DNA from 3 places in the Streptomyces sp. NPDC012935 genome. Region 2 is predicted to be linked to each of the others. Evidence: riboswitches for the same ligand, from Rfam matches in the RefSeq annotation. Region 2 holds a riboswitch; each other region holds the start of a gene.
What was found. A riboswitch is a leader RNA that binds a small molecule or an ion and turns the genes downstream of it on or off. The one in region 2 is predicted to bind cobalamin.
Positions count from the first base shown of each region.

Region 1: another riboswitch for cobalamin. It lies ahead of ACFY5C_RS14445 (cobalamin biosynthesis protein); the one in region 2 lies ahead of ACFY5C_RS04215 (energy-coupling factor ABC transporter permease).
Region 3: another riboswitch for cobalamin. It lies ahead of ACFY5C_RS30990 (ribonucleoside-diphosphate reductase subunit alpha); the one in region 2 lies ahead of ACFY5C_RS04215 (energy-coupling factor ABC transporter permease).

Region 1 covers NZ_JBIBBC010000005.1:54,804-59,636, reverse strand. Annotated here, with positions in the region: gene ACFY5C_RS14450 (cobyric acid synthase) at 1-423, opposite strand, end outside; gene ACFY5C_RS14445 (cobalamin biosynthesis protein) at 420-1,361, opposite strand; cobalamin riboswitch at 1,462-1,604, opposite strand; gene ACFY5C_RS14440 (hypothetical protein) at 1,720-1,941, opposite strand; gene ACFY5C_RS14435 (anion permease) at 1,994-3,226, opposite strand; gene ACFY5C_RS14430 (lysozyme) at 3,391-4,140, opposite strand; gene ACFY5C_RS14425 (class II aldolase/adducin family protein) at 4,349-4,833, shown strand, end outside.
Region 2 covers NZ_JBIBBC010000001.1:963,783-968,615, forward strand. Annotated here, with positions in the region: gene ACFY5C_RS04210 (Pls/PosA family non-ribosomal peptide synthetase) at 1-1,375, opposite strand, end outside; cobalamin riboswitch at 1,563-1,749, shown strand; gene ACFY5C_RS04215 (energy-coupling factor ABC transporter permease) at 1,779-2,480, shown strand; gene ACFY5C_RS04220 (energy-coupling factor ABC transporter substrate-binding protein) at 2,477-2,857, shown strand; gene cbiQ (cobalt ECF transporter T component CbiQ) at 2,864-3,613, shown strand; gene ACFY5C_RS04230 (ATP-binding cassette domain-containing protein) at 3,610-4,452, shown strand; gene ACFY5C_RS04235 (APC family permease) at 4,556-4,833, shown strand, end outside.
Region 3 covers NZ_JBIBBC010000015.1:207,968-212,800, forward strand. Annotated here, with positions in the region: gene ACFY5C_RS30980 (ATP-binding protein) at 1-1,394, opposite strand, end outside; partial or broken gene ACFY5C_RS30985 (hypothetical protein) at 1,550-1,861, shown strand; cobalamin riboswitch at 1,880-2,054, shown strand; gene ACFY5C_RS30990 (ribonucleoside-diphosphate reductase subunit alpha) at 2,178-4,565, shown strand; gene ACFY5C_RS30995 (ribonucleotide-diphosphate reductase subunit beta) at 4,565-4,833, shown strand, end outside.

The DNA of each region.
Region 1 (4,833 bases), on a different contig from region 2:
ATACGTGCCCCGCAACTCGGCGAGACAGTCGAGCACGGTCCCGAGCAGCTGCTCCTGCCGCCCGCCGTGCAGCCTCTTCCCGGGGGACGACTCCCCAGACCCCCCGAAGAAGCCGCGTGCGCTCAGCTCACCCACCGGCTTGCCCAGCAGCACGACCTGACTGCTCTGCTCCCCACCGGGCTTGAGCAGCACGGGATTCATCAGCGCGGTCGGCTCGACCCGGCAGGCCTGTGCCTGCATGGCCTGGGCCCGTCCGATCTCGGCGCCCTCACGCGTGACGAACGAGTTGAGGGACATGTTCTGCGCCTTGAACGGCGCGACCTTCACTCCCTGCCGCACCAGCCATCGGCAGATCCCGGCGGTGACGACGCTCTTGCCGGCGTCGGATGTGGTGCCGGCGACAAGGAGACCACCGCCCGTCATGAGGTACGTCCCTTCGCGATGCGGCGCGCGACGGCACAGACGCCGAGCGCCAGCCAGCCGACGCGCTTCGACAGCCGTACGGCCCGTTCGATGTCCTGCGTGCCCACGGCCCGCCCGTCCCCGTTCAGCACGGGCCGATGCTCGACGCGTCCGCCGTACGACAGCGTCCCGCCCAGCCGCACCCCGAGCGCCCCCGCGAACGAGGCCTCCACGGGCCCGGCGTTGGGGCTCGGATGCTTGGCGGCGTCGGCGCGCCACGCTCGTACCGCCCCACGGGGGTCACCCCCGGCGACGGCGGCGAGTACGGCGGTCAGCCGGGATCCCGGCCACCCCGCCAGGTCGTCGAGCCTGGCCGAAGCCCAGCCGTACCGCCGGTACTTGGGCGACTTGTGCCCCACCATGGCGTCGAGTGTGTTCACGGCCCGGAACCCGACCAGCCCGGGAACGCCTGCCACGGCGCCCCACACCAGGGCCCCCACCACCGCGTCGGAGGTGTTCTCGGCGACGGACTCCACGACGGCCCGCGCGATCCCGTCCGCGTCCAGCGCCTGCGGATCCCGCCCGCACAGATGCGGCAGCCGGGCACGTGCGCCCTCGATGTCCCCCGCTTCGAGCGCCTGCCCGATGACCCGGGCCTCCCGGGCGAGCGAAGTCCCCCCGACGACCGCCCAGGTGGCGGCGCCGGTCAGCGCGACGGCGGTGGCGGGGGACGTACGTACGAGACGAGCTGCGGTGGCGCCGAGGGCCACGGCGCCACCGGCGCACACGGCGGTGTGCACCGCACCCCATGCGCGGTGGTCACGCCACAACACCCGTTCCACGGCGGCGGCGGTCCGCCCGAACACGGCGACCGGGTGTCCCCGGCGAGGATCGCCGAGCAGCAGATCACCGAGAAGTCCGGCGGCGGCGCCGTACGCGAAGACGCGATCGGCACGCATCGGGGTCAGCCGAGCGTCGAGTCAGACGAGGGTCCGGTTCTGCATGTCGATCGGCAGGCGAGCATCGCGTTATGTCCTCACTCAGGGTGTCCACGCCCTGGTTCGACGAGACCGGCGGTGAGAGTTCCTGGCTCCCGGGGGTGTCTACCCCGGTGACAGTGGCGGGACCGCGCCGGATTCACACCGGCTTCCTCTCCTGCCGCCGCACATGGCTCCGGCAGTCCACCACGGGGTTGGAACGGCCGTCAACTTGCCGTTGACCTGCGAAGGGAGAGTGTGCGAAGGCCCACACAGCAGTGAGGTGCGGGACGGTGATCCGTCCCGCACCTCGGGTGTTTCAGGTGATGCGCGTCGTGCGTCAGGCCACGATCAGATAGATGCCGTACGCCACTGCCGCCGCGCATGCCGCGAAGCACGCGTACGCACCCGTGACCGCGAGAGAGGCCGAGTCGCCCTGGGCCGCGGCCCGTTCGCGCCGGGACAGGCCTGCGATGCCGAGGGTGAACAGGCCCACCAGGGCCACGGTGACCACGAGGCTGACGCCGAAGACGGAGCCGAGTGCCGCCCAGTCGATCTTCATGCTTCTGCTTTCCTGAGTGTGTGAGGGGGAGTGACTGGAGTGACCGGGTGCGTCAGACCGTGGCCTTCGAAGGCTCCGGCTCCGAGGACTGGGCCGGGATGGTGGCCGTGAGTTCCTCGGTCGCCATGCCCGCGGGCGGCGGGGTCACGGCGGCCATGGCCGTGGTCACCACGCCGGCCGGCTCGTCGGACTCGTTGACGTTGGTGTGGTCGATGACCTCACGGCGGGAGATCTTCCAGATCGCGGCGCTGGAGGCGACCAGGAACACCGCGACGACGGCGGTGCCCCAGGCGCCGAAGCCCGTCACGTACTCGGCGATCGCGCCGACCAGCGCGGCGGCCGGGAGGGTCAGGCCCCAGGCGACGAACATGCGGGTCGCCGTCGACCAGCGGACCACACCGCCCTTGCGGCCGAGGCCCGCGCCCATCACCGCGCCGGAGACGGAGTGCGTGGTGGACAGGGAGAAGCCGAGGTGGGAGGAGGCCAGGATGACGGTGGCCGCGCTGGTCTGGGCGGCGAAGCCCTGCTGCGGCTGAAGGTCGGTCAGGCCCTTGCCCATGGTGCGGATGATGCGCCAGCCGCCGAGGTAGGTGCCGAGCGCGATGGCCAGGCCCGCGGAGAGGATGACCCACATGGGCGGGTCGGAGTCGGGGGCGAGGGTGCCGCCGGCGACCAGGGCGAGGGTGATGATGCCCATGGTCTTCTGCGCGTCGTTGGTGCCGTGGGCCAGGGAGACCAGGCCGGCCGAGGCGATCTGGCCGGCGCGGTAGCCCTTCTTGGCGGACTCGCCGTCGGCCTTCTTGCCGAGCGAGTAGGTCAGGCGGGTGGCCAGCAGCGCCGCGATGCCCGCGACCAGCGGGGCGGCGATCGCCGGGATCAGCACCTTGGTGACGAGCGCGTCGCCGTGGACCGCGCCGACGCCGGCCGAGGCGATGGTGGCGCCGATCAGACCGCCCATCAGCGCGTGCGAGGAGCTGGAGGGCAGGCCCACCAGCCAGGTCAGCAGGTTCCAGAGGATCGCGCCGACCAGCGCGGCGAAGATGACCTCGGGACGGATGCCGGTCTCGTCGACGAGACCTTTGGAGATCGTGTTGGCGACCTCCACGGAGAGGAAGGCGCCGACAAGGTTCAGCGCGGCGGACATGGCCACCGCGACCTTGGGCTTGAGCGCACCGGTCGAGATGGTGGTGGCCATCGCGTTGGCGGTGTCGTGGAAACCGTTCGTGAAATCGAACGCGAGTGCGGTTACCACCACAATCGCGAGGATCAGCGAGAAGTTTTCCATTTACCCAGGCAATCGTTCGAGGTCATTGGCCGGACGAACGTAAGTAACCTGAGTGAACGGAAGATGAACTGGGGTGAGCCGCACGGTGTCCGCGGGAGGGGGTTAATCGTCCGGTGGGCGAGGCCCCCGTCCCTCGGCCGTCGCGCGGCCCAGGCGCCGCAAGGTCAGTAGCCTCGGGCGAACTTCCTCAGCTGGGTCATGGACCCGTTGAAGAGATTCTGGTCACCCGGCAGGCTTCCGCTGCCGTTGTCGTACTGCCAGATGGTCCAGAACCGCCATCCGGCCGGCAGCGCCCCCGCGCTGGAGGAGTTGTAGCGCGCTATCCACAGCGCGTGATTCGAGGCGAAGGCGCGGCTGCCGCCGGTGCAGTTGTTCCACCAGTGCGTGGTGGTGTAGATCACCGGGCGACGGCCGGTCAGCCGCTTGACCTCGTTGCTGAAGGACTGGATCCAGCTGACCATCTTCGCCTTGCTCAGCCCGTAGCACTTGTGCCTGCTGTAGGGGTTGTACTCGATGTCGAGAGCGGGTGGCAGGGTCCAGCCGTCGGACCGCCAGTCGCCGCCGTTGCGCACGAAGTACGCGGCCTGCGTCCTGCCCGGCGACTTGTTCGGCAGCGCGAAGTGGTACGCGCCGCGTATCAGGCCCGCGTTGCGGGAGCCGTTGTACTGCTGGCCGAAGTAGGGGTTGCGGTAGGTGTGGGACTCGGTCGCCTTGACGTAGACGAACTTGGCGCCCTTGCTCTTCGCGCTCTGCCAGTTGACGTTCTTCTGGTGGGAAGAGACGTCATGGCCCTTGGGCTTGCCGGCCGCCGCGGCCGGTATCTCGGCGAGTGCGGTCCCGCCGAGCGTGAGCGCTGCGACGGATATCGCCAGAAGGCGGGAGCGGTGACGGGACGGTTTGCGATCACGGGCCATATTTCCCCCCGGAATGGCGGCGTGCACGACAAATCAGCCAGAGGCTACGGGAAGATCGTTGAATCCTGATCGATCCCAGGCCAAGGTGGGGGGTGGAGGGTTATGTCCAGGTATGTGCCCTGCCGGACGCCGGTCCTCCTCCCCTAAAGTGCCCCGGCCCGGCGGTGACTTGGTGCCGTGCCGCGGCCACGCCTGGCAGGATCGCCGCATGGCTGAGGAGCGGCGGGACCAGCGGGGCGCGCGGGACACGCGGGAGGGCGCACAGGAAGTGGGGGAGTCGTGGGGCCGCAGTGCGCGCCCCGAGGAGGCGGAGGCCTGGGAGGCCCTCGTGGCGACGGCCCGCCGGACCGTCTCCGACGGCCTGGTCGTCGGCACGTCCGGGAACGTCTCCGTGCGGGTCGACGACACCGTGCTGGTCACACCGTCGGGGGTGCCGTACGACCGCCTGGCGCCGGAGGATGTGACCGGGGTCGACCTGGACGGCAGGCAGGTGCTGGGCGCGCTGGTGCCGACGAGCGAGCTGCCCATGCATCTCGCCGTCTACCGGGCCACGGACGCCGGCGCCGTCGTCCACACCCACGCGGTCCACGCGACGGCCGTCTCGACCCTGGTGCCCGAGCTCCCGCTGATCCACTACATGGCCGCCGCCCTCGGCGGCCCCGTCCGAGTTGCCCCCTATGCGACGTACGGCAC
Region 2 (4,833 bases):
TCAGGAGCGTGATCGTCCGGTGCACCTCGAAGTGGAAGCCGTACAGACGGTAGGTCCTGCCCGGCGTGATGGTCAGGCTGAGCAGGCGGGGAAGGGCGGTCAGGACGAGGAGACCGGCGGGCACGGCGCCGAAGACGAGCACGAAGGACATCGCCAGGGCCTCGAGGTAGAAAGTCCAGTCGGCGAAGACCGCGGGCCCCGGCTCCAGTGCCGTGCTGAGCTGCGGGACCTCGACGAGCAGTGCGGCGACGCCGCCGACCGCCAGGGGTATGTACACGACCAGCGCGAGCAGCAGCTGCAGAGCACTGTGGGTCGCTCTGCGCACCGCGCCGCAGCGGACCTGCCCCACCACCTGGTAGTCCACGTCGGCCCGCTGCGCCGGTGACCCGTGCCAGTGCTCGCCGTCGGGCACCGCCTGTCCACGGTGCAGCGAGGAGGCGTGGCCGAGCTGTGCCCCGTCACCGAGCGCTGTGTCGATGTCGAGGACCGTGGCCTCGCTGACCAGCACGTTCCTGCCGAGGGTGACCGGGCCGGTCTGGATCAGCCCGGCGTGCGCCCGATAGCAGGAGAAGAACGAGTCCTTGCGGACGACCGCACCGTCACCGATGGAGAGCAGATCGGTGCACACGGGCACGTTCCGGGAGAGGACCACGGCCCCCCGTCCGACCTTCGCGCCCAGCGCCCTGAGGTAGAGCAGGTAGAGCGGGGAACCGCTGAACAGCACCATCGGATCCGCCCGCACCAGCGTCTTGACGATCCAGAAGCGGACGTACCTGACGCTCCAGACGGGGATGTGCTGAGGCTTCCACCGGCCTACGAGGGTCCACTTCACGAGTACGGGCAGGACACAGAGGGCCAAGAAGGCCGCACCCCCGAACAGGACCGAGCGCAGATACACATCGACCACGCCCGATCCGGCGGAAATCCACCCGTAGCCCAGGGCGGTGCCGAAGGCGAGGAGGTAGGCGTACGCCAGGAAGGCGAGGAACTGGAGCGCACCGCAGAGAACGTACTGCCGCATGCCCGCCGCGGACCGGCCCGGCGCCGAAGCCGGGGCCGGTGACTCCCGTGCGGGAGCCGCGGCCGCGGGTTCCGTCCGCGACATCGGCTCGGCATCCGCGAGCGCCGTCGCCAGGCTCCTGATCGTCGGGTGCCGATAGACGTCCCTCATCGACACCGACGGCAGATCCGCACGCTTCCTGACTCGTGCACAGAAGTGCGCCATCACCAGCGAGTCGGCGCCCAGGTCGTCGAAGAAGTGACCGTCGACCGGCACCTGCTCGCTCCGCACGACCTCGGCCAGCACCGCGGCGAGGGTCCTCTCGATGGCGGCCGGTTCATCGCACCCGTCCAGCAGGGCCGTGGATTCCTCCATGCACTTGATTCGGCGCCGCAACGCGGACAGATCGCCATATTCAAAACTTCTTATGACTGATCCGCATTCGATTACCCAGGGTGTACATGTTGTTGCGGAGTCGGCGGCCCGCCCAACTCGGCCGTGGGGCGCGCGAACGCCCCTTTCACGCCCCCGAGGCGCGCTTGTCAGCCACCCTGTGCGGGCACTACTGTCACCACGCCTTGGTGAACGGGAAATCCGGTGTGATGCCGGTGCGGCCCTCGCCACTGTGAATCGGGAAGTCCGGCTCCGGCCCTCACGGGCAGCCACTGGGTCCTTCGGGACCCGGGAAGGCGGAGCACGGGCGGTGGTACCCGTCAGCCAGGAGACCGGCCAAGGCGCGTCAACCATCCACGAGGTGCTGGAGAGGGTCTGCTGAGCCATGCACATAGCCGAGGGTTTCCTCCCGCCGGCGCACGCGGTCGCCTGGGGCGTCGCGTCCGCTCCGTTCGTCGTCCACGGAGTCCGTTCGCTCACCCGTGAGGTCAGGGAGCACCCCGAGAGCACGCTGCTCCTCGGCGCCTCCGGAGCCTTCACGTTCGTCCTGTCCGCGCTGAAGCTGCCCTCGGTCACCGGCAGCTGCTCGCATCCCACCGGCACCGGGCTGGGCGCCATTCTGTTCCGGCCGCCGATCATGGCGGTCCTGGGCACCATCACGCTGCTCTTCCAGGCGCTGCTGCTCGCGCACGGCGGCCTGACCACGCTCGGTGCCAACGTCTTCTCCATGGCGATCGTCGGCCCCTGGGCCGGATACGCGATCTACAAACTGCTGCGCCGCTACGACGTGCCGCTGATGGTGGCGGTGTTCTTCGGGGCGTTCGTCGCCGACCTCTCCACCTACTGCGTCACCAGCGTCCAGCTGGCGCTGGCGTTCCCCGACCCGAGCAGCGGATTCCTGGGCGCGCTCGGCAAGTTCGGCTCCATCTTCGCCGTCACCCAGATCCCCCTCGCGGTGAGCGAGGGACTGCTCACGGTGCTCGTGATGCGGCTGCTGGTGCAGTCCAGCAAGGGCGAGCTGACCCGGCTGGGCGTGCTCCTCACCAAGAGGCAGTCCCGGACCGAGACCGAGGCGGTGGCCCGATGAGCAAGAACACGAAGATCAACGTCCTGCTGCTGCTCGTCGTGGCCGCGCTCGCGGTCCTGCCGCTCGCTTTCGGCCTCGGCGATCACAAGGAGGAGCCCTTCACGGGCGCCGACGCCGAGGCGGAGACCGCGATCACCGAGATCAAGCCGGACTACGAACCCTGGTTCTCACCGCTGTACGAGCCGCCGTCCGGTGAGATCGAGTCGGCGCTGTTCGCCCTCCAGGCCGCCCTCGGCGCCGGCGTCCTCGCCTACTACTTCGGCGTGCACCGGGGCAGGCGCCAGGGCGAGCAGCGGGCGCTGGAGCGGGCACGGGACACCGGGGGCGCGGCCTGCGGCACCGCGGCCGCCGAGGAGTCCACGGCCGAAAGGGCCTGATCACTCGTGCTGCCGATCGACGCGGCGGCGCACAGCAGTCGCTGGCGCCGCCGCCACCCGGTGGACAAGGCCGTCCTCGGGCTCGGTCTCACCGTGCTCGCGATCTCGCTGCCGCCCTGGCCGGGCGCGGCCCTGGTGCTCCTGACGTCCCTCGTGGTGCTGCTGGGACCCGCGGGCGTGCCGGGCCGGCGGCTGTGGCGTGCCTATCGCGTGCCGCTGGGCTTCTGCGTGACCGGCGCGGTCACCCTGCTCGTCCAGGTGGGCGGGCCGCAGGGCTTCGTGTCCCTCGCCCACGACGGGCCGCTGCTGGCGGGGGAACTGCTGCTGCGCACCTCGGCGGCCTCGCTCGGGGTGCTGCTGTTCGCCTTCACCACGCCCATGTCCGACCTGCTGCCCCGCCTGGTGAAGGCGGGGGTGCCCGCGCCTGTCGTGGACGTCGCCCTGGTGACGTACCGCATGAGCTTCCTGCTCCTGGACTCGGTGCGCCGTATCCGGGAAGCCCAGGCCGCCCGGCTGGGGCACATGAGCCGGGCCGCGGAGTGGCGTTCCCTGGCCGGGCTCGGCGCGACCGCCTTCGTGCGGGCCTTCGACCGGGCCACCCGGCTCCAGGCCGGGCTCGCCGGGCGCGGCTACGACGGCACCCTGCGTGTCCTGGTGCCCGAGGCCCGCGTGTCCGTCCGCTTCACGGCCGCGAGTTGCGCCCTCCTCGCAGCGCTGGCCACCCTCACCCTCGTACTGGAGAAGGCCCTGCCATGAGCGAGCCCACCGCCCTGGTCGCCCTGCGGGGCGCGTCCTACGCCTACGAGGACGGCCCCGTCGTGCTCAGCGGCCTCGACTTCGATGTGCGCGAGGGGCGCGCGCTGGCGCTGCTGGGCCGCAACGGCAGCGGCAAGACCACGCTGATGCGGCTGCTCAGCGGTGGACTCAGGCCGCACGACGGCCGGTTGACGGTGCAGGGCACTCGGGTCACGTACGACCGCAAGGGGCTGACCCGGCTGCGCACGACCGTCCAGCTGGTGGTGCAGGACCCGGACGACCAGCTCTTCGCCGCGTCCGTCGCCCAGGACGTCTCCTTCGGCCCACTGAACCTCGGCCTGCCCGACCCCGAGGTGCGCGTGCGGGTCGACGAGGCGCTCGCCGCCCTGGACATCGGCGCGCTGGCCGACCGGCCCACGCATCTGCTGTCGTACGGGCAGCGCAAGCGCACGGCCATCGCCGGCGCGGTGGCGATGCGGCCCCGCGTGCTGATCCTGGACGAGCCGACCGCCGGGCTCGACCCGGACGGCCAGGAACGCCTGCTCGCCACGCTCGACGGACTGCGCTCGAACGGGACCACGGTGGTCATGGCCACCCACGACGTCGACCTCGCCCTGCGCTGGGCCGACGACGCGGCGCTCCTCACCCCGTCCGGGGCACGCACCGGGCCGGCACCGGTCATGCTGGCCCGCACAGACCTCCTCCAGCAGGCCGGTCTGCGGCTGCCGTGGGGCGTCGCGGCCACCCGACTTCTGCGGTCACAGGGGTTGTTGAGTGACACGTCGGCAGGCCCGCGCACCCCGGACGATCTGGCGGCGCTCGTCCCGGCGCCGGAGTAGCGGCAGTCCCGGCACGACATATATGCCCACCAAGGGCATCAATGTCTTGAATGTTTCTCAACTCCCTGTTGTATAGGTCCACGTACAACGGGAGTGAGGGAACATGGCCGACGACATCGCGGACGCGGGCCCGCCGCAGTCCGCGGGCTTGAAGCCCAACGCGATCGGGTTCGTCGACGCCCTCGTCATCGGGCTCAACGCCACCTCCCCCGCGTACTCGGTGGCGGCGGTCATCGGCCCGATCGTGGCACTGGTGGGGATCTACGCCCCCGGCGTGATGCTGGCGTCGTTCGTGCCCATGCTGCTGATCGCCTCGGCGTTCTACTACCTCAACAAGGTCGACCAGGACTGCGGGACCACCTTCTCCTGGGTCACCCGGGC
Region 3 (4,833 bases), on a different contig from region 2:
TGTGCGCGCCGCATCGGACCGGGGTGGACGTCCGAGTCGAGCAGCTCCCCGAGGCCGACCTCCAGCTTGTCCTGGAGCAGTCCCACGCAGGCCAGGGCGGAGACCACTTCGAGGGCGTCGCGGCGTTCCTGCCGGCTCAGCGCGACGTCCCGGCGCAGCCTGCCCTGGCACAGCGCCTCGTCCCAGGTCTCCAGCAGCCACAACCGCAGCGTGCCGCGGTCGCGGCTGCGGGTGTTCATGTGCTGCGGGTCGTTGTCCGGCCGGTCGTGCTCCAGGGCGCCGTGGCGGTGCAGTTCGCGGGCGATCTGGAGGTAGACGGGCGACTCGGTCACCTCCGCCGTCTCCACGATCCAGTCCACGCGGCGTTCGTCCGTCTCCGGAACGCGTGCCTGGACGAACCGCAACGCCTCCTCCTCGCTGAGCGGTTCCAGCTCGACGATCGCGGCCGGGGTGCTCTCCAGCGGGCTGTGCGGACGGGAGGCGATGACGAGGGGCAGCTTCTCCTCGTAGGCGCGCTCGATGGCTCGCCGGATGATGTTGTCCCGGTTCTGTTCGAGGCCGTCGCCGAGGAGAGCCTCCTCCAGTCCATCGGCGATGACGACGGGTTTGTCGTCGGCGAGCAGTTGCTGCCAGACCCGCTCGGTCTTGGTGCGCGCGAGGATGCCCCGGGGTGCCTCGTCTATGAAGCGCTGCTTGGCCATGCGTTCGAAGTTCAGGTCGGTGCCGCCGTTCGCGTCCCGCAGCCGGATCGGCACCGGTACGGCGTTCTGCTCCGCCAGCAGTTCGGTGAGCCGTACCAGGACGGCGGTCTTGCCCACGCCGACACCGCCGACCAGCAGATAGGGACGGCGCGTGTCGCGCTCGCGCAGCCGTTCGGCGATGACCTGGGCGATCTCCTCCCTGCCTACGATCTCGGTGGCGTCCGGGCCGGCGGTGAGCACCAGTCGGTGGGGATCGTCCCGTGCCTTTGCGAGATAGCGCCGCTTGGTCCACCGGTACCACCAGAACAGAAAGAGGGTGGCGGCGAGCGACGCGGCGAGCACCGGGCCGAGGAAGCGCAGGACGGTCTCGAATCCGTCATTGCCCTGCCGCCACTTCTCGAAGCTGGTCGTGTTGCTCGAGATCAGGATGTACAGGCCCTCCACCACCCACGCGAGCAAGGCGAGCGCGGCCACCGTCCAGATGGCCCGGGTGACGTTGGTGTAGGTGAACCACCGGCGCCACTTCCTGGGGCGGGTGGTGCCGCCGCGAGCCTCCAGGCGGATCGTCAGCCGGTGCCAATGGGCCACGAACCCCTGCCTGACCCAGGTGCCCGCCCGTCTCGGAGCCAGCGTCGCCATCGGCGCGTTGCGCGGTCGCTTCTTGCCGGGCGGGCGACGGACGACCCTCGTCATCGTTCGTCTCCTTCCGAGGAGGACTCTCGAAACGGAGCGACCGCGGAGCGCCGACACCTATCTCCATAGAAGCACTCCCGGAACTCCCCGCAACCCGGCGGCCCTCGGCGAAAACCCTGGGCCGTCCCCGGGACCGGTCCGGCAGACTCGGGCGTATGGACATCGCGATCCGGCCGACGGATCCCGGCGAGTTCGACGCGCCCGGCGAGTTCACCACCAGGAAATACTCCAAGCGCGCGGCCGCCGCCGAGGTGGTGGTCACGCGGACCGCCAACTGCTGGGCGGGGTGACCTTCGTCCCGTCCGGCGGCCCCCTGGCGAGGCAGCCCGCACGTGCGCGCCCGTAGCGACCGCGCTCGCGCCCGCGCCCGCGCCACGGAGGGCTGCGTACGCATCGTCCTGTCGACCCAGCGAGCCATGCACGCCCGGATCTACATCACTCTCCTCACCTACGAGTTGACGCTCTGAAACCAGCGCGACACAACATCTGGGGGTGGCGTGGCGGGTGAGCACAAGATGTATGCTCATGCTCGCTGTCGCCGCAGGGGAATCCGGTGCGAATCCGGAACTGTCCCGCAACGGTGTACTTGTGCATGTCTGTTCCCAGGACCGGCATGCGCAGGAGTCAGTCCGAGGACCTGCCGACAGCGCGCCCGGCCACCCGGCCGGTGCGCCCGACGTCCGGGCCTCGCGGAATGGGCCGGTGGACGCGACGCCGTGTGCGCTCGTGTGCTGCCCCCTGCCCTCGCCGAGGCCCCCGTGCCGAGCGAGGGAGAGCCCCCACGTGACCATCGCGCCAGCAGATCCGGCCTCAGCCGTCCCGACCGTCCCTACGGACGAGGACGCCCCGGGAACCGCCTTGCTGCGGACCCTGACCGAGCTGACCGCCGACCTCCCCGACGCCGACCCCGGCCGGGTCGCCGCCGCCGCGCTGCGCGGCCGGTCCGCGTTCGCGGACGAGGCGGAGCTGCGCGAGCTGGCCACCGAAGCGGCGGCCGGCCTGATCTCCGAGGACCCCGCCTACTCGAGGCTCGCCGCCCGGCTGCTGACCCTCTCCATCGCCGCCGAGGCCGCCTCGCAGGGCGTCACGTCCTTCACCGGGTCGGTCGCGGTCGGGCACCGTGAGGGCCTCATCGCCGACCGGACCGCCGAGTTCGTGCGCCTGCACGCGGCCCGCCTCGACGCCCTGGTCGACATGGACGGCGACGACCGCTTCGGCTACTTCGGCCTGCGCACCCTGCACAGCCGGTACCTCCTGCGGCACCCCATCACCCGCAAGGTCGTCGAGACGCCCCAGCACTTCATGCTGCGCGTCGCCGCCGGTCTCGCCGAGGACGACACCGCCCGGTCGGTGGACGAAGTCGCCGCGCTCTACGGGCTCATGAGCCGCCTCGACTACCTCCCCTCCTCCCCCACCCTCTTCAACTCCGGCACCCGGCATCCCCAGATGTCGTCCTGCTACCTCCTCGACTCCCCCAAGGACGAGCTGGACTCCATCTACGACCGCTACCACCAGGTCGCCCGCCTCTCCAAGCACGCGGGCGGCATCGGTCTTTCGTACTCCCGTATCCGGTCCCGGGGTTCGCTGATCCGCGGCACCAACGGTCACTCCAACGGCATCGTGCCGTTCCTGAAGACCCTCGACGCCTCGGTCGCCGCGGTGAACCAGGGCGGCCGGCGCAAGGGTGCGGCCGCGGTGTACCTGGAGACCTGGCACTCCGACATCGAGGAGTTCCTGGAGCTGCGCGACAACACCGGTGAGGACGCCCGCCGTACGCACAACCTGAACCTCGCGCACTGGGTCCCGGACGAGTTCATGCGCCGGGTCAACGCCGACGAGCCGTGGTCGCTGTTCTCGCCGTCGGACGTGCCGGATCTCGTCGACCTGTGGGGCGACGAGTTCGACGAGGCGTACCGCAAGGCGGAGGCGGCGGGGCTCGCGAAGAAGACCATCCCCGCCCGTGATCTGTACGGCCGCATGATGCGCACCCTCGCGCAGACCGGCAACGGCTGGATGACCTTCAAGGACGCCGCCAACCGCACCGCCAACCAGACGGCCCTGCCGGGCCATGTCGTCCACTCCTCCAACCTCTGCACGGAGATCCTGGAGGTCACGGACGACGGGGAGACGGCGGTCTGCAACCTGGGGTCGGTCAACCTCGGCGCCTTCGTGAACACCATGACCGGCGACATCGACTGGGAGCGGCTCGACGCGACCGTCCGCACGGCCGTCACGTTCCTCGACCGGGTCGTCGACATCAACTTCTACCCGACCGAGCAGGCGGGCCGGTCGAACGCCAAGTGGCGGCCGGTCGGGCTCGGCGCGATGGGCCTGCAGGACGTCTTCTTCAAGCTGCGCCTGCCCTTCGACTCCGCCGAGGCGAAGGCCCTGTCCGCCCGGATCGCCGAGCGCATCATGCTCGCCGCCTACGAGGCCTCCGCCGACCTCGCCGAGCGCAACGGCCCGCTGCCGGCGTGGGAGAAGACCCGTACCGCCCGCGGTGTCCTGCACCCCGACCACTACGACGTCGAGCTGACCTGGCCGGAGCGCTGGTCGGCCCTGCGCAGCCGTATCGCCACCACCGGCATGCGCAACTCCCTTCTGCTCGCCATCGCGCCCACCGCGACCATCGCGTCGATCGCGGGTGTCTACGAGTGCATCGAGCCGCAGGTCTCCAACCTGTTCAAACGCGAGACGCTCTCCGGCGAGTTCCTCCAGGTCAACTCCTACCTGGTCAACGAGCTCAAGGAGCTCGGCGTCTGGGACGCCCGCACCCGTGAGGCGCTGCGTGAGGCGAACGGCTCGGTGCAGGAGTTCGCCTGGATCCCCGAGGACGTGCGGCGGCTGTACCGCACGGCGTGGGAGATCCCGCAGCGCGGTCTGATCGACATGGCGGCGGCGCGGACCCCGTTCCTCGACCAGGCCCAGTCCCTGAACCTGTTCCTGGAGACGCCGACCATCGGCAAGCTCTCCTCGATGTACGCGTACGCCTGGAAGTCGGGCCTGAAGACGACGTACTACCTGCGCTCGCGCCCGGCGACCCGCATCGCCCGCGCCGCCCAGGGCCGGGCCGCCCAGCCCGAGAAGACCATCCCCGTCCAGCAGGTCGCCGAGCCCGACGCCGTCGCCTGCTCCCTGGAAAACCCCGAGTCCTGCGAGGCCTGCCAGTAATGACCAGCCGTAACACCAACCTTCTCGACCCGGGCTTCGAGCTGACCCTGCGCCCCATGCGCTACCCGGACTTCTACGAGCGCTACCGGGACGCCATCAAGAACACCTGGACCGTCGAGGAGGTCGACCTCCACTCGGACGTCGCCGACCTGGCGAAGCTGTCCGAGGGCGAGCAGCACATGATCGGCCGGCTGGTCGCGTTCTTCGCGACGGGCGACTCGATCGTGGCGAACAACCTGGTGCTGACGCTGTACAAGCACATCAACTC